DNA from 4 places in the Pontibacter kalidii genome. Region 1 is predicted to be linked to each of the others. Evidence: riboswitches for the same ligand, from Rfam matches in the RefSeq annotation. Region 1 holds a riboswitch; each other region holds the start of a gene.

Region 1 (4,210 bases):
TCATGAAGTTCACAGCCAAGTTCTCGTTCACGATGCCGTCTGAAGCAGCGAAGAAGGCCAGCACATGGCTGATGAAGTGGCGCTCGCCATCGTTCAGGTTCTCCCAGTCCTTCAGGTCCTGGCCCAGATCAATTTCCTCGGCTGTCCAGAAACTGGCTTCTGCCTTTTTATACATCTGCCATACCTCATCATGCTGTATCGGGAACAGTACAAAGCGGTTTGGGTTTTCTTGCAGTATTGGCTCCATAATCTTTTAAAATAAGCGTTTTATTGGTTGAAGGGGTAAGCTGATTAGCTTAGAAAACACCCCGTTTAAGTTTTGGTTCGGGTAGATGTCTGAATGCCATCCACCAATATCCTGACTTCAAATATATAGAAATGAACTCGATTTCCGGGGCGAAAGTTGTTCAATTTATGCACATGCCCCTACAGTTGAATCTGGGCCGATTTTAGCTGCAACTAACATGGTTATCCACATCTTGATTTACATATATATAATGTGCTAAATATTGTAATAAGTCTGTTTGCTAGTGGCTTAATTCAATGTGGGTGCTTTTTGGAGGCTGCAGCTGTGTAGACAAGGTGTAGGAAATGTGCATCAAGTGCGCCAGTTTATACATCTAAATGAAGTATAGCCAATGGAGCTAAAGTGTAGGTGCTGGCCTTTGTGGAAAAACGGCAGAGGAAAGTGATTTGTTAACTTGCTGTTGCAAAACCGCTTATGCGATTTATCGACAAAAATTAAAAACGCCTATGTGGATATGCACATACTTTTCCACATATGTGTATAGGTAAAGTATAGGCGGCGAACAATTTGTTATACAAGCCGTTGCAAATATCGAAACGAAGCCGTACTTTTGCGGACTAAATCTTTTTAAACATACATTGAAGCTGATGTACGCAATTGTAGAAATCGCAGGTCAACAGACCAAAGTAGAGAGCGGTAAGTTCATCTACGCTAACAAGCTTTCCGGCAATGAAGGTGACGCCGTTGAGTTCGCCAATGTTCTTCTAACTGATGACAACGGTACTATTACTGTTGGCGCTCCTTTCGTGGATGGTATCAAAGTAACTGGTAAGATCCTGGGTGAGGTAAGAGCTGACAAAGTGCTTATCTTTAAGAAGAAGAGAAGAAAAGGGTATAAGAAGTCGAGAGGTCATCGTCAGAACTATACCAAAGTTCTTATCGAAAGCATTGGTTAAGCAGTAAGAGGAAATTAATCGTAGAACCTTTTGGGCTGGCTTGGCTAACCCAACTAAATAGTAAAAGAAAATGGCACACAAAAAAGGAGCTGGTAGTTCTAATAACGGCCGCGAATCGCATTCTAAACGACTGGGTGTTAAGATTTACGGAGGCCAGGACATTATCGCAGGTAACATCATCGTAAGACAAAGAGGTACTTCGCACCACCCAGGCAAAAACGTGGGTATTGGCAGAGACCATACTTTGTTCGCCTTGGTTGACGGCGTGGTAGAGTTCAGAAAGAGCGTGAAAAACCGTTCTTACGTTTCTGTAGTACCTAAGGTAGAAGCAGAAGCTTAATTTAAGCTAAGCTGATAGCAAAAAGAGGGATGCCCGGCAGGTGTCCCTCTTTTTTTAGGAAGTATTTCAGGAATACGTAACCAACCACCATGGCGGGCGTACATATAAGCAGGGATTGGATTTGCGATTAAACGAAAAAGATCCTGAAGGAAAAGGACACGAAAGTGTCCTTTTCTGTTTTTATACCCTCTCCTGCTTGCTTCGGGCCCTTCGCTACAATTTAAGGGCAACTAATTTCCTTTTTCCACGGATATACCTTTACTTTGTTATTCTTATCAAGAAAGACTGAGGGATAGGGCCCGATGACGTCTTAGCAACCATGTATAAAGCTTGGTGCTAACTCCCTCCTGGTGCATCAGTAGCCAGGGAAGATAAGATTGATCCTGTCTCTCTTCAGGTGTCCTTCTTGATAAGTTGTGTAAATGACGAACGAGAAGAAAGACACCGGCCATGACCAAAACACATCCGATTTATACTTTGCTGCGGGAACGCGTGCTTGTGCTTGACGGCGCGATGGGCACCATGATCCAGCGTTACCAGCTCACGGAAGCCGACTTCCGCGGCGAACGCTTTAAAGCCCATCCCTCCGATCTGAAGGGCAACAACGACCTGCTTTCCATCACGCGGCCGGACATCATCCGAGCCATCCATACCGAATACCTGCAGGCCGGTGCCGACATCATCGAGACCAACACCTTCAGCTCTACCAGCATTGCCATGGCCGATTACCACCTGGAGCACCTGGTGTACGAGCTCAACTATGCGTCGGCAAAGGTTGCACGTGAGGCAGCAGATGAGGTGGAGGCGAAAGATCCTGCGCATAAACGTTTCGTGGCGGGCGCCATTGGGCCAACCAACCGCACTGCTTCACTCTCGCCGGATGTGAACAACCCTGGCTACCGCGCCATTACCTTCGATCAGTTAGTAGAAGCATACTATGAGCAGGTGCGTGGTTTGGTGGATGGTGGCTCTGATCTGCTGCTGGTAGAAACCGTGTTTGATACGTTGAACTGTAAGGCGGCTCTTTTTGCCATCCAGCAGTTCGTAAACGATGGCGGCAAAGAACTGCCGATCATGATATCCGGCACCATTACCGACGCCAGTGGTCGTACATTGTCCGGGCAAACCGTAGAGGCTTTCTGGCACTCGATCTCGCACGCGCCCATCCTGAGCGTAGGCTTTAACTGTGCCCTGGGAGCCCGTCAGCTGAAGACCCACATCCAGGAGCTCTCCCGCATTTCAGACTGTTACATCAGTGCTTACCCGAACGCCGGTTTGCCGAACGCCTTTGGCGGCTACGACGAAACAGCCGAGCAAATGGGGGCCATTGTAGAGGAATACCTGAAAGAGGGGCTGGTGAACATACTTGGTGGTTGTTGCGGCACGACGCCCGTGCACACCAAGGTCATTGCAGACTTAGTGCAGAAGTATAAACCGCACGTTCCCACGCCGGTCGCTCCTCTCCCTCGCTACAGCGGCCTCGAGCCCCTTACCATCACTCCTGAAAGCCTTTTTGTGAATGTCGGCGAGCGCACCAACGTGACCGGCTCCAAGATGTTTGCCCGCCTGATCGTAAACGGGCAGTTTGAAGAAGCTTTGGCCGTAGCCCGGCAGCAGGTAGAGGGCGGTGCGCAGATCATTGACGTAAATATGGACGAGGGCATGCTCGACTCGGAGCAGGCCATGACCAATTTCCTCAACCTGATCGCCTCCGAACCCGACATCGCCAAGCTGCCGATCATGATCGACTCCTCGAAGTGGAGCGTGATTGAGGCCGGGCTGAAGTGTGTGCAGGGCAAATCCATCGTTAACTCCATCTCGCTGAAAGAAGGTGAAGAAGCCTTTAAGAAACTGGCCCGCAAGGTGCGTCAGTACGGTGCCGCCGTGGTGGTGATGGCCTTCGACGAACAAGGCCAGGCCGATACGCTGGAGCGCCGGAAAGAAATCTGCGAGCGCTCTTACCGCATTCTGGTAGACGAAGTAGGCTTTCCGCCGCAGGACATCATTTTCGACCCGAACATCCTGGCCATTGCCACGGGCATCGAAGAGCATAACAACTATGCAGTCGATTACATTGAAGTAGTAAAATGGATCAAGGCCAACCTCCCACATGCGCTGGTAAGCGGCGGCGTGAGCAACCTGTCTTTCTCCTTTAGAGGCAATGACCTGGTACGTGAGGCGATGCACACCGTGTTTTTATACTATGCCGTGCAGGCTGGTATGGACATGGGCATTGTGAACGCCGGCATGCTGGGCGTGTACAGCGAAATTCCGACGGAGCTGCGCGACCTGATAGAAGATGTGATCTTTAACCGGCACCCGGAGGCAACCGAAAAGCTCGTGACCTATGCCGAAACGATAAAAGGCAAGGGCAAAACAGCCTCCGCTGCTGATACTTCCTGGCGCGAAACTCCGGTAGAAGAGCGCCTGAAACACGCCCTGGTACGCGGTATTGTTGATTACATTGAAGATGACACGGAGGAGGCGCGCCAAAAAGCTGTAAAAACGCTGGATGTGATCGAAGGGCCGCTGATGGCCGGTATGTCGGTGGTGGGGGACCTGTTTGGTGCCGGTAAGATGTTTCTGCCGCAGGTGGTGAAGAGCGCCCGCGTGATGAAAAAGTCCGTGGCCTACCTGCTGCCCTTTATGGAAAAGGAAAAGCTGGCG
Region 2 (4,210 bases), 1.4 Mb from region 1:
TTACCTGGGCTACCTCCGCCACCACCCAATAGCTGTCCGGGAAAGCCACCTCCAGTTCCTCGCGTATCTGCTGGTGCAGCTCATACAGCGAGAGCGGGGCCTGCTCCTCATACACTACCGTCTGGCGAAAAAAGATCTGGGACATGGTTCAACAACGTTACAATCTCCTGCACAACCGGCAGAGCGCCGGCTCCTGTGCCTCGAAGATAGGATTTTTTGGCTAAAATAATTAGTAAGGTGGCGGAGAAAAAGTTTTTGCTTGTCTGAATCAGGATTTGTGGGATTGTAGGATGGACAGGATTTTCTACAAACCAGTTCCAACCACCCCTGCCCCTCCTTAACTAAGGAGGGGAGCCTGAAATTGTTGTGGCTCAAGTATAAGTTTCATAGTTGCTGGCATAGAGCGAACAGGTCGCGACCTGTCCCTACAAGAGTGAATCCACCCCTAGCCCCTCCCAGGAGGGGAGTTCACCCCACCCCAGCCCTCCCCTAAAAACAGGGGAGGGAGTTATACTTGCCACTATACTTAATTGTCATCTCGAATGAAATGAGAGATCTATCTGCAATTCTAAACAGATCTCTCACTACGTTCGAGATGACAGATAGCGGTGGCTATCGGAAACTGATCCCAGTCTTTCCGTTGAGCGCCTTGTAGATTTCCGGTGCCGAAGGCATTGCGACTTTAGGAGCAAAGGAAATGTACACAGCGCGATGCGGGAAGACGAGGCCTCCCGGCCTTGAGGGAGTCAAAGTGTACTATAAAACAAGTAGGTTGTAAAGCCGTGGATGAACAGTAGCTAGTTAGGATATCCTGTTTCAGGTTACGGGAAGCAGGGGCTAAGAAAAGGCAAAAGCGGACGCTTTCGCCAGTGAAAGTATAGCAGCAAGTATAAACTGAAGTATAAGAATATAGCCCAAGTATAAAGTATGGCTTTTCAAGCCAGTCGAGGCATAGACGCGACACATTGGTAGGGCGCAAGTCTTTAGACTTGCGCCAGATAGAGAGGAAATTGTAGGCTTGTATACCAGGCTGAAACGCGATGGTTCTGGCATAGAAATCCAAAGATCTTAAACTTGATTTTAAAAAAACATCAAAAACATTTGGCATTTTAAAAAGTCGCGCCGTATACTTGCAACATCAAGTCAATACTCCCTTTGCGGATATTGGTTTATAAAGAAGCGTGGAGAGACAGGCTCTGTGAAACGCTAGCAACCTAACGATCGGTGTTAAGGTGCTAATTCCTGAGTTCGGCAGGGTGCCGGACGAATATAAATTGATACGGTCATGAACAAGGGAATCAATTCAACGCAACACGTATTACTAGTATCGCCGACAGCCAAAGCACTGTCGCAAGTCTGCATTTTAGCTCCTGCTAAGGCTTTCGTCATGCGCATGCCCATGTGCGCCATGCACGACTGTTGTTGCTGTTAACCAAGGTATAAAGTTCCTGTTTTCATACATGGCTTAGTGGCAGATCCCGCATCTGCTGCTACAGCCTACTTATACCTCTACAGCATTCCTGTCTTTACTCAAATCATACCTTTTCTTTTTAACGATATAAAATCTACATAGCCATGTCTAAATCATTGCACTTCGAAACGCTACAGTTGCACGCCGGCCAGGAAATAGATCCCACCACACAGTCACGCGCAGTGCCTATCTACCAGACCACCTCTTACGCCTTTAAAAACGCGGAGCACGGGGCTAATCTGTTTGCCCTGAAGGAATTCGGTAACATTTATACCCGCATTCAGAACCCAACCACCGATGTGTTCGAGAAGCGCATTGCGGCTCTGGAGGGAGGAGTGGCGGCTGTGGCCGTGGCCTCGGGGCAGGCGGCGCAGTTCCTGGCGCTCACCAACATCCTGGAGGCCGGGGATAACTTTGTAACGTCCAGCTTCCTGTATGGCGGTAGCTATAACCAGTTCAAGGTATCGTTCAAGCGCCTGGGCATTGAGGCCAGGTTTGCCGGAAACGATGACGTGTCGAGCTTCGAGAAGCTGATCGATGAAAAGACAAAGGCAATTTATACAGAGACCATTGGCAATCCGCGCTTTAACATTCCGGACTTTGAGGCCCTTGCCGCCCTGGCTCGCAAGTATGATATTCCGCTGATTGTGGATAACACCTTCGGGGCCGGTGGTTACCTGTTTCGCCCGCTGGAGCACGGCGCCAATGTGGTGGTGGAGTCTGCTACGAAGTGGATCGGCGGCCACGGCACCAGCATTGGCGGCGTGATTGTGGACGGGGGTAACTTTAACTGGGGCAACGGCAAATTCCCGCAGTTCTCCGAGCCATCGGAAGGTTACCATGGGCTGAACTTCTGGGAGGTGTTTGGCGAAAACGGCCCGTTCGGAAACATCGCCTTCGCCATTCGTACCCGTGTGGAAGGCCTTCGGGATTTCGGTCCGGCACTGAGTCCTTTTAACTCGTTCCTGCTGCTGCAGGGGCTGGAAACGCTTTCGCTAAGGCTGGAGAGAACCGTGCAGAACGCGCAGGCGCTGGCCGAGTGGCTGGAGCAGCACGAGTTGGTAGAGAGCGTGAACTACCCTGGCCTACAGAGCAGCCCCTACCACGAACTGGCTAAAAAATACCTGAAGCGCGGCTTTGGCGGGGTGCTTTCCTTTAAGCTGAAAGGTGACAAGCAGCAGGCGGAGACATTTGTCAACAGCCTGGAACTGGTGAGTCACCTGGCTAACGTGGGCGACGCCAAAACGCTGATCATCCACCCGGCCTCCACCACACACCAACAGTTGAGCGATGCCGAGCAACTAAGCGCAGGCGTAGATCCAACCCTGCTACGCATATCCGCCGGCATAGAGCACATAGACGACATAAAAGCAGATTTCGAACAGGCCTTCTCCAAAGTATTGGAGGCAGCGCCCGCTATAGCCTAAGTATAATAATGCCAACACAGCACGTTTTTCATCACCAACAAGAGTTTCAGCTGGAGTCCGGGGCTACGTTGCCGGGCTTCCAGCTGGCTTATACTACTTACGGCGCGCTGAACCAGCAGCGCAGCAATGTGGTATGGGTGTGCCATGCCCTTACCGGCAGCGCCGATTTTACCGACTGGTGGTGCGACCTCTTCGGGGAAGGCAAGCTCTACGACCCGCGCGAATGGTTTGTCGTGTGCGCCAACACCATGGGCGGTTGCTACGGCTCCACAGGGCCACTCTCGGTAAACCCAAAAACGCTGCAGCCATACTTCCAGACTTTTCCGCAGCTCACCAACCGCGACATTGTGCGCGCCTTCGATCTGCTGCGGCAGGAGCTGGGGTTGGAGCGGGTGCATACGTTGCTGGGTGGCTCGCTGGGCGGGCAGCAGGCGCTGGAGTGGGTGCTGCAGAAACCTGCTGTGTTTGAGCGGCTGGTGCACGTGGCCAGTAATGCGCGGCACTCCCCTTGGGGCATCGCCTTTAACGAAAGCCAGCGCATGGCCATCCGCCAGGACCCCACCTGGGGCACCAGCACAAAGGAGGCAGGACAGGAAGGGCTAAAAACGGCCCGCGCTATCGCCATGCTGTCTTACCGCCACTACAACACCTACAACGAAGCGCAGCAGGAGCCGGGGCATAGCATTACCGACAACTTTCGCGCTTCCAGCTACCAGGTATACCAGGGCGAGAAGCTGGCACAGCGGTTCAATGCTTATACTTACTGGCTGCTCTCCAAGGCCATGGACTCGCACAACGTGGGCCGCGACAGAGGGGGTGTGGAGCGTGCACTGGCACAGGTAAAGGCCCGGAGCCTGTTTGTGGGTGTGGATACCGACCTGCTGTTTCCGGTAGAGGAGCAGTATTTCCTGCATGCCCAGGTGTCGGATTCCTCCTTTCACCTTATCCGCTCCAACTATGGCCACGATGGCTTTCTGGTGGAGGTGGACCAGCTGACGGAGGCTATCCGTCAATTTTATCAAAATGAAAAAGTAACAGAAGAAGAAGAATTCAACTATGAAAAGCAAGAGCGGTAAACGAATCGGGATATTTGGCTTTGGCTGCGTGGGCCAGGGGCTGCATGACGTGCTGCAGGACAACCCACACCTGGATGTGGCCAAAATCTGCGTGCGCGACAAGGAGAAGCTGCGCACCCTGCCCAAGCATCATTTTACCTATGACGCGCAGGAGCTGCTGCAGGACGAAAGTATAGATCTGTTTGCCGAGCTGATCAGCGACCCGGAGGAGGCGCTGCTGATAGTGCGCCAGGCGC
Region 3 (4,210 bases), 2.0 Mb from region 1:
ATCCTGGAGCTGCTCTACAACCAGAAAACGCTGTTCCAGGAAACCGACTTCGAGCGGCTTTACGCCACTGTGCGCCATACGATAAAACAACGCAGCCTGCTTCTGCTCTTCACCAACTTCGAGACGCTGAACGGCGCGCAGCGCCAGCTGCCCTACCTGCGGGCGCTGGCTAAGAATCACCTGCTGGTGGTGATCTTCTTCGAGAACACGGAGCTGCACAGCCTGCTGCACCAACCCGCCACCAGCACCGAGGAAGTATACACCAAAGCCATCGCCCAAAAGTTCAGCCACGACAAAAGGCAGATCGTGAAGGAGCTGCAACTGCATGGTATTCACGCCATCCTCACCCCGCCAAAAGACCTGACGGCGAACACGATTAACAAATACCTGGAGCTGAAGGCCCGCGGTTTGATATAAAAAAGGGAGACAAAGCTTGTCTCCCTTTTTTGGTTAGGTTAGTAAAGTTAGAATAGTGGCGTGTATAAAGGTGAGAGTAAAAATTTTTCGATAGCGTTAGTTTTCGTTATACTTTTTAAAATGGAGTACTGATACTTAGCTCCTGTACTTACACCGCCACAGCCTGCTCTGCCGCAGGCTGCTTTTGCAGGTACTTATCTACGAAAGGCGTATAGATGGCCAGCAGGCTGAACAGCAGCAACAAGTACAGGTACCAGGCCGAGGACCAGAGGTCCAGGAAGTTCAGCTGCCCGTTCGAAAAGCTGACCAGCATCAGGATCTGGGCACCATAAGGCAGCAGCCCCTGCACCACACAGGAGGCAATATCGAGCAGCGCGGCGGTTTTGCGTTTATCTATACTATACTCCTGGCTGATCTCCTTCACCACCTGCCCCGTCACGACGATAGAAACCGTGTTATTGGCAATGGCCGTGTTCGTGCCCCCTACCAGCGACAGGATGCCGACCTGTGCCGAGCGAAACCCGCTGGCGGCCTTGCTAACTTTTTTCAGCAGGAAGGCAATGCCGCCCGCCTCGCTGACCATCCGGGCCAGCCCGCCCGTGAGCATGGAGAGCAGGAAGATCTCGGTCATACCCGTGAAGCCCTCGTAGACGCTTTTGCCAAAAGCCAGCACCTCCAGTTGGCCCTGCCACAGCCCTACAGCTCCGGAAGCCAAAGTACCCAGAATGAGGACCACAAACACATTTATGCCTGATACAGCCAAGGCGATGACCAACAGGTAAGGCACGATCTGCCAGAAATTAGCCGCCTGCAGTTCCGGGAGCTGCGCCTCCACCGCTCCTGCCGTGTTCCAGCCTGTGAGGAGCAACAGCACCACCGTAACCAGGGCAGCAGGGCCAGCGATCAGGATGTTTACCCTAAACTTGTCGCGCATGCTGCAACCCTGTGTTTGCGTGGCGGCAATAGTGGTATCGGAAATAAAGGAGAGGTTATCGCCAAACATGGCGCCTCCCAACAGCGCGCCCAGCAGCAAGGGCATAGACGTTTGACTTTGCTCGGCGAGCCCCACCGCGATAGGCGCTAGAGCCACAATAGCCCCCACCGATGTTCCCGTGGCCGTTGACAGGAAGGCCGCCAGCAGAAATACGCCAAGGCCCAGGTACTGTACCGGCAGCACGCTCAGTCCCAGGTTTACGGTAGCATCCACACCGCCCACAGCCTTTGTTACCGTGGCAAAAGCCCCGGCAAGCAGGTAGATCAGGCACATGGTGATGATCTTGGAATCGCCGCAGCCCCTGATAAGCGCTGCTACCTTGGCCTCTGTGGAGCCCCGAAGTAGAAAGAAGGCGGAGATGATGCCCAATACCACCGCCACCGGTGCAGGCAGGGCATAAAAATCGTTTAAGAAAATGCCTGCGCCTAGAAAGGTGAGCACAAACACCAGGAAAGGCACCAGGGCCCAACCGCCAGTTTTTTGAATATGTTGCATGTAAACGATAGAGCGGGAAGCAGGCACGAAATGCTTAACGGCGACTTTGGCTTCTTACGCCCCTAAAATGGAAATCTTAATGTCTTTGTTAGTGTGGAAGCCCCTGCGGTTTGCGCCAAGGCAGTTGTAGAGGAGTATAGCCTTTAACAACAACAATAACAACAACAAGCAGGCTTAGGCGCTGCTAGTGCGGTAAAGACACGGGATATAAAAACGGGAAGCTGTTGTAGTAAGCGCATGAAGTTAAATTTATAGGTCCCAAATTGGGCAGGTGTTAGCACCTTTACGGCCGGGGCCGTGGTTGCTAGAGGTTCGCTGAGCCTGCTCTCTCCCCTCTTCTTTATAAATCTTGCATAAAGATACTGCAAAGGTAAAGCCAGCACGGCTAGAAAATCAAACCCGGAGGGGAAGTTCTCCTAAAGTTTATACTTCTAATCCTGATAGTTCAGTGTTAGAACTTGCATCTAAAGTTAATTTCCCACAAGTTTATACTTCAGAACACACTATCCCTGACAATTCACATGAAATTCACCTCTACGGCCCTTTTCGCGCTGCTCCTGGCCAGCGCCAGCCTCTACAGTTGCTCCCCCAACCCTTACGCCAGCACCAACCGTGCGCATAAGAAACAGCTGAAAGCCTATACGAAACAGCTGCGCACCGTGCCCGCCATCAACCCAAAGGAGTCGACGCTGCCACTTGGCGAGCACTGGGTAGGTACTACCAACTTCAGCATGCGAAAGGCTAACTATGTCGTGATCCACCACACGGCCCAGAACTCAACGGAGCATACGCTGAAGACCTTTACCATGCCAAAAACGCAGGTTAGCGCACATTACGTGATCGGCCGCGACGGCAAGGTATACCACATGCTCAACGACAACCTGCGCGCCTGGCACGGGGGCAATAGCCGCTGGGGAAATAACACCGATCTTAACTCCTCCTCCATCGGCATTGAGCTGGATAATAATGGAGCCGAGCCTTTTGCCGAAGCACAGATCAACAGCCTGCTGGAAGTTTTGGCGATGCTGAAGGAAAAGCACAACATACCTGCCGAGAACTTCATCGGCCACTCCGATATTGCCCCGGTGCGAAAAGTAGACCCGAACGAGACGTTCCCATGGAAGCGGCTGGCGGAGCACGGTTTCGGCCTGTGGTACGATGAGGGCGTAGTGGAGCAGTACCTGCAGCCGGCCGCCCCGATTACGGTGCTCGACAGCACCGGTACAGCGCCCGTGCTTGTACTGCAGCCCCTGGATTCCGTCTCTACCATTCCGCCGCACTTTAACCCCAAAGAGGCGCTCCGCATCATTGGTTACGACACCCGAGACATGCCCGCCGCCATCCGTGCCTTCAAGCTCCACTTTGTACAGGAGGAGGTGAACATGGAGCTGACGGAGAAAGACAAGATCATACTTTACAACCTGTACCAGAAGTACTTGTAGGCTGGCGCCGGCATCCAGCCGGTGATGCAGGGTGTGCGGCGAGTCTCCAGACTCGCTGTAGACAGTGCAGCGGGAATAGCCTGTTTTATACAGCATCGGCCCCGGCAGGAGAACCACTACTCTCCCACCGGGGCCGGTGCTCTTATACTTTATAGATCGATTTGCGATTAACCCACCCCTGAGAGCTGCGCTCGCTAGCTCAAAACTCGCGTTTTGGCTAGTCCAGAGGAGGGGAATTTTGCAAAAGAGCAGGTGATTTCCCCACCTTGGAGGGGTTAGGGGTGGGTTTACACCTGCACTGCATTAGATACTGCAACTTGGGTTATATACTTTATAGAGTCAAGCACCCAGGCTATACTTTAACCTTCTAACTCTCTAACTCCTAAACTTTCTAACTCCTAAACTTTCTAACTCCCAAACTCTCTACGCCAGCAGGTTCCAGATGTACTGCAGGATCAGCCCGGAGATGTAGGCGCCGTATGTACCCACTGCGTAGCCCAACACGGCCAGCAGCACGCCCACCGGGGCCAGATAGCGGTTAAAGGCCGCTGCCACGATAGGTGCCGAGGCCGCACCGCCAATATTTGCCTGGCTGCCCACCGCCACATAAAAGAACGGTGCCCGTATTAGACGCGCCACCACCAGCATAATGAGGATGTGAAAAGTAATCCAGAAGGCGCCCACCAGGAACAGTTTCGGGTTGTCCAGCACAGCGCCCAGGTCCATGCTCATGCCGATGGTGGCCACCAGGAAGTAAAGGAAAATGGAACCGAAGCGGGAGGCGCCGTAGCCTTCCAGGTTGCGGGCCTTGGTGAACGAGAGCGCCAAACCTGCCGTGGTGGCAACAATTACGAGCCAGAAA
Region 4 (4,210 bases), 1.4 Mb from region 1:
CAACCGAACAAGCCGTGCCCCAGCTAACAGATTTTGAAATGGAAAGCTTGGATAATGGCGTGACCAAGTATAGTAACCAGGAGGTGCTGGTGTACTTGAAACCTGTGCAGGCCTTTTACTCGACCGAGCACCACCCGCTCATTTGCTGGGAAGGGAGCGGCTATACATTCCGGCAGGTACAGCAACGGCAGGTTGGCAGCAACACGGTGTATGTGGGCGAGCTGCAAAAGGGTAAAGACACGCTGTTTACGGCCTGGTGGATGGACAATGGCCAGCACCGCACCATCAACCAATGGGACTGGCGCACCAGGATGCTAAAAGGAGAAGAAAAGTATAAAATGGTAAACGTGACGGTTGCACAAAAGCAGGAGCTACACCGGGCTATCCGCTCGGTCATGCACCAGATCCGGACCTCGCCGGAGGCAGCCTCCCCAAATAGCCTACACATAGCGGTAGCTGGTGTAAAAGAATGAAGGGTTCGGGTAAAGATCGAGCATGTCCATAAAAACAACGCCCCCTCCCGTACTTTCTGTCTTTTTACCCCCTAACCCTCCCCCACCCCTTTCTCGTTTAATAGCACAGCAATTAACCATTAAAGTTGAAGGCCTATGAACACCCTACCTGTCAACTGGCTTACCGAGGGGCTGCTGGATTTTGAGTACAAGAAATACCTGCTGCTGGCCTACCTGCAGGCCGCCAAAACCGAGTTTGGCAAACAACGCCTCTACCCGATTTTCTCCGATCTGATCATGCATTACCGCAATCTCAAGCAGGTAAAGGAGCACAAGCAACTGGTGTACGAGTCTTTCCCGCAGCGCATCAGCCGCGCCGACTTCGAGAAGCTGGAGCTGGTGTATGAGAAGATCGTGCAGGACGATGAAACAATGGAGCAAATAGAGGAGATCATCCAATATGCCACGCCGCTTTTCAGCCAGGCGCTGGAGGAGGGCAAAGAGCTGTATGATTTCGTGGAGCGCCACCTCGAGATCACCCCGGTGGGCATCACGCCTATTTACCACAACGAGGGCTACCTTTTCCTGGAGAGTTTACCCGGCAAGGAAACCCGGGTGTACAGCTACCACATCACCGTTTTTGAGAATACCTACGAGAAGTACAGGGGCATTAACACACAGCACCTGCAAACCGTGCGCCGCGGCCTGGCCCTGACGCATGAGCACCTGAAGGCGCAGCTGATAAAGGAGCGGAAGGAACTGCCAAACCCGGCCACCTTTGCCGCCGTGTCTACCTTTCCGGTACCGCTGGAGCAGTCGCTGCTGCCCATTGCCAAGCGCTCGCTGGTAAAGTACGTAACCAGGCTGGCAGGCTGATTTATCGCCTGTTTCAGAATAAATTACGCACAAAATTTACACAGTTCAGAAAAATATGTAATTTTGCATCATTAGTAAAAAGGACGGTAACGTCTGTAAAAGATTTATAGAGAAGAGGCGAGAGAATAGGCTCCCTGACCCTCTGGCAACCTCCCAAGTCGGGGAAGGTGCCAAATCCTATCCCGGCTGGTCCGGGGCATATAAATAGACAACGCAATGCAAACCTACACGAACACACCAGCACCAAGTATAGCCCGCCGTGGCCTCACCACTGCTCAGGCTACCATTATTCCCAATACTGCCCGCACCATGCAAGGGTACTGTTGCTGCTGTTGTTGTATGTGCTGATCGAAGCACCTCCTCACCTTGCTCCTTCCCTGATTTGAATCAGGCTTTGCTGCGGAGCAGCAGCAAGTGCAGAGCATCCTTTGCCGCTGTACCTGTAACAGGTGGAGCAACGGCAGTATTTAATCGAAAACTGTATTTAGCAGTCCAGTTTATCACAGATTCAAACTTTTAGCTATATGGATTTATCACAGGAACTTCTGGCCCGGCTAGACTCCTTGCGCGCTGCCATGGCCGGTTTGCCGGCAGCTGAGGGCCTGCGCTACCTGGCGGAGGAGTTCAGCGGCAACATCGCCTTCTCTTCCAGCCTGGGTATTGAAGACCAGCTCATTACGCACCACATTTTTGAGCAGGAATTGCCGATCCGCGTGTTCACCCTCGATACCGGCCGTCTCTTTAACGAGAGCTATACCCTGCTGCACAAAACAAACCAGCGTTACAGAAAGAAGATAGAAGTATACTTCCCCAGGCACGAGGCCGTGGAGCAACTGGTGAACGAAAAGGGCCCGATGAGCTTCTACAACTCCATCGATGACCGCAAGCAGTGCTGCTATATCCGCAAGGTGGAGCCCCTGAACCGTGCCCTGCAGGGCGTGCAGGTATGGGTTACCGGCATCCGCTCCGAGCAATCGGGCGCGCGGCAGGAGCTGCAGCTACTGGAGTGGGACGAGGCGCACCAGCTCATCAAGTATAACCCGCTGCTGCACTATACTTTAGACGAGGTATGGGCAGCTGTAAAAGCACTGCACATCCCATACAACCCGTTGCACGACAAGGGCTTCGTGAGCATTGGCTGCGCCCCGTGCACCCGTGCCATTGCCGAGGGCGAGGACTTCCGCGCCGGCCGCTGGTGGTGGGAGGATAACTCAAAAAAAGAGTGCGGGCTGCACGCCAGATAAGTTAGAAAGTTTACAAGTTAGAGAGTTGGGGAGTTTAGGAGTTAGAGAGTTGGGGTTTACTGATACCGAACCACTAATAACTAACAACCAATAACGAGCAACGAACAAAGATATGACAAAAAGATACCTGGATTACCTCGATCAGCTGGAGGCAGAGGCGATCCACATTATGCGCGAAGTAGCGGGGCAATTCGAGAAGCCGGCCCTGCTTTTCTCCGGAGGCAAGGATTCCATCACCTTGGTACGCCTGGCCGAGAAGGCTTTCCGCCCTGGCAAGTTCCCGTTCCCGCTGGTGCACATCGATACCGGGCACAATTTCCCGGAGGCGATCCGCTACCGCGATGAGCTGGCCGAGCGCCTGGGTGAGAAACTGATCGTGCGCAACGTGGAGGAAACCATTAAACGCAAGAACCTTTCGGAGCCGAAGGGCCGCTATGCCAGCCGCAACGCGCTGCAGACCCATACCTTGCTGGAGACCATCGAGGAGTTTGGTTTTGACGCCTGCATTGGCGGTGCCCGTCGCGACGAGGAAAAGGCCCGCGCCAAGGAACGCATCTTCTCGGTGCGCGACGAGTTTGGTCAGTGGGATCCGAAGCGCCAGCGCCCCGAGCTCTGGAACATCTACAACGGCCGCATCACCAAAGGCGAGAACGTGCGCGTGTTCCCGATCTCTAACTGGACCGAGCTGGACGTTTGGAACTACATTAAACGCGAGGGAATAGCCCTGCCAAACATCTACTACACCCACGAGCGCGAGTGCCTGGTGCGCGACGGCAAGCTGATGGCCTGGTCTGACTTTATTTTCCAGGAGCCCGACGATGTGGTCGTGACCAAGCAGGTGCGTTTCCGCACCGTGGGCGACATGACCTGTACGGCCGCTGTGGAAAGTATAGCCCACGACATTGATGGGGTAATTGCAGAGATTCTGGAGTCAAAGATAAGTGAGCGCGGCGCCACCCGCATCGACGACAAACTGTCGGAGACAGCGATGGAAGACCGTAAGAAAGGAGGATACTTTTAATGGACATACTACGATTTATTACTGCCGGCAACGTAGACGACGGCAAGAGCACACTCATCGGTCGCCTGCTCTACGACACCAAGCAGATCTTCGCCGACCAGTTGGAAGCCATCGAGAGCTCCGGCCGCGTAAATGAGGACGGGCAGGTAGACCTTTCCTTACTTACGGACGGCCTGAAGGCGGAGCGCGAGCAGGGCATCACCATTGATGTGGCCTACAAGTACTTCTCCACTGAGCGACGTAAGTTCATCATCGCCGATGCGCCGGGCCATATCCAGTATACCCGCAACATGGTAACAGGTGCCTCTAACTCCAACCTGTCCATCATCCTGGTAGATGCCCGTAAGGGCGTGCAGGAGCAGACACGCCGCCACTCCATCATCTCCTCGCTGCTGGGTATCCCGCACCTGGTGATCTGTATTAACAAGATGGACCTGGTAGGCTATGATGAGCAGGTATACGACCAGATTGTGGAGGACTACAAGCAGTTTGCCAGGAAGCTACGCGCCAAAGAGATCACCTTTATACCTGTGAGCGCCCTGAAAGGCGATAACATTGTGGAGGGCTCCGAGCTGACCATGCCGTGGTACCAGGGGCCGAGCCTGTTGGAGCACCTC

The links. A riboswitch is a leader RNA that binds a small molecule or an ion and turns the genes downstream of it on or off. The one in region 1 is predicted to bind S-adenosylmethionine.
Region 2: linked by a shared signal. The riboswitch ahead of OH144_RS02325 (O-acetylhomoserine aminocarboxypropyltransferase/cysteine synthase family protein) and the one ahead of metH (methionine synthase) in region 1 are both predicted to bind S-adenosylmethionine.
Region 3: linked by a shared signal. The riboswitch ahead of OH144_RS09060 (Na+/H+ antiporter NhaC family protein) and the one ahead of metH (methionine synthase) in region 1 are both predicted to bind S-adenosylmethionine.
Region 4: linked by a shared signal. The riboswitch ahead of OH144_RS02505 (phosphoadenylyl-sulfate reductase) and the one ahead of metH (methionine synthase) in region 1 are both predicted to bind S-adenosylmethionine.

What each region holds. Positions count from the first base shown of each region.
Region 1 covers NZ_CP111079.1:4,130,929-4,135,138, reverse strand. The annotation lists gene OH144_RS17300 (ribonucleoside-diphosphate reductase small subunit) at 1-247, opposite strand, end outside; gene rplU (50S ribosomal protein L21) at 895-1,203, shown strand; gene rpmA (50S ribosomal protein L27) at 1,274-1,543, shown strand; SAM riboswitch class I at 1,813-1,921, shown strand; gene metH (methionine synthase) at 1,994-4,210, shown strand, end outside.
Region 2 covers NZ_CP111079.1:543,266-547,475, forward strand. The annotation lists gene xseA (exodeoxyribonuclease VII large subunit) at 1-145, opposite strand, end outside; SAM riboswitch class I at 1,167-1,276, shown strand; gene OH144_RS02325 (O-acetylhomoserine aminocarboxypropyltransferase/cysteine synthase family protein) at 1,576-2,898, shown strand; gene metX (homoserine O-acetyltransferase MetX) at 2,907-3,974, shown strand; gene OH144_RS02335 (homoserine dehydrogenase) at 3,955-4,210, shown strand, end outside.
Region 3 covers NZ_CP111079.1:2,109,758-2,113,967, forward strand. The annotation lists gene OH144_RS09055 (DUF58 domain-containing protein) at 1-417, shown strand, start outside; gene OH144_RS09060 (Na+/H+ antiporter NhaC family protein) at 566-1,906, opposite strand; SAM riboswitch class I at 2,153-2,255, opposite strand; gene OH144_RS09065 (N-acetylmuramoyl-L-alanine amidase) at 2,428-3,348, shown strand; gene OH144_RS09070 (DUF819 family protein) at 3,772-4,210, opposite strand, start outside.
Region 4 covers NZ_CP111079.1:596,003-600,212, reverse strand. The annotation lists gene xrtN (exosortase N) at 1-473, shown strand, start outside; gene OH144_RS02510 (hypothetical protein) at 609-1,328, shown strand; SAM riboswitch class I at 1,430-1,535, shown strand; gene OH144_RS02505 (phosphoadenylyl-sulfate reductase) at 1,853-2,572, shown strand; gene cysD (sulfate adenylyltransferase subunit CysD) at 2,685-3,593, shown strand; gene OH144_RS02495 (sulfate adenylyltransferase subunit 1) at 3,593-4,210, shown strand, end outside.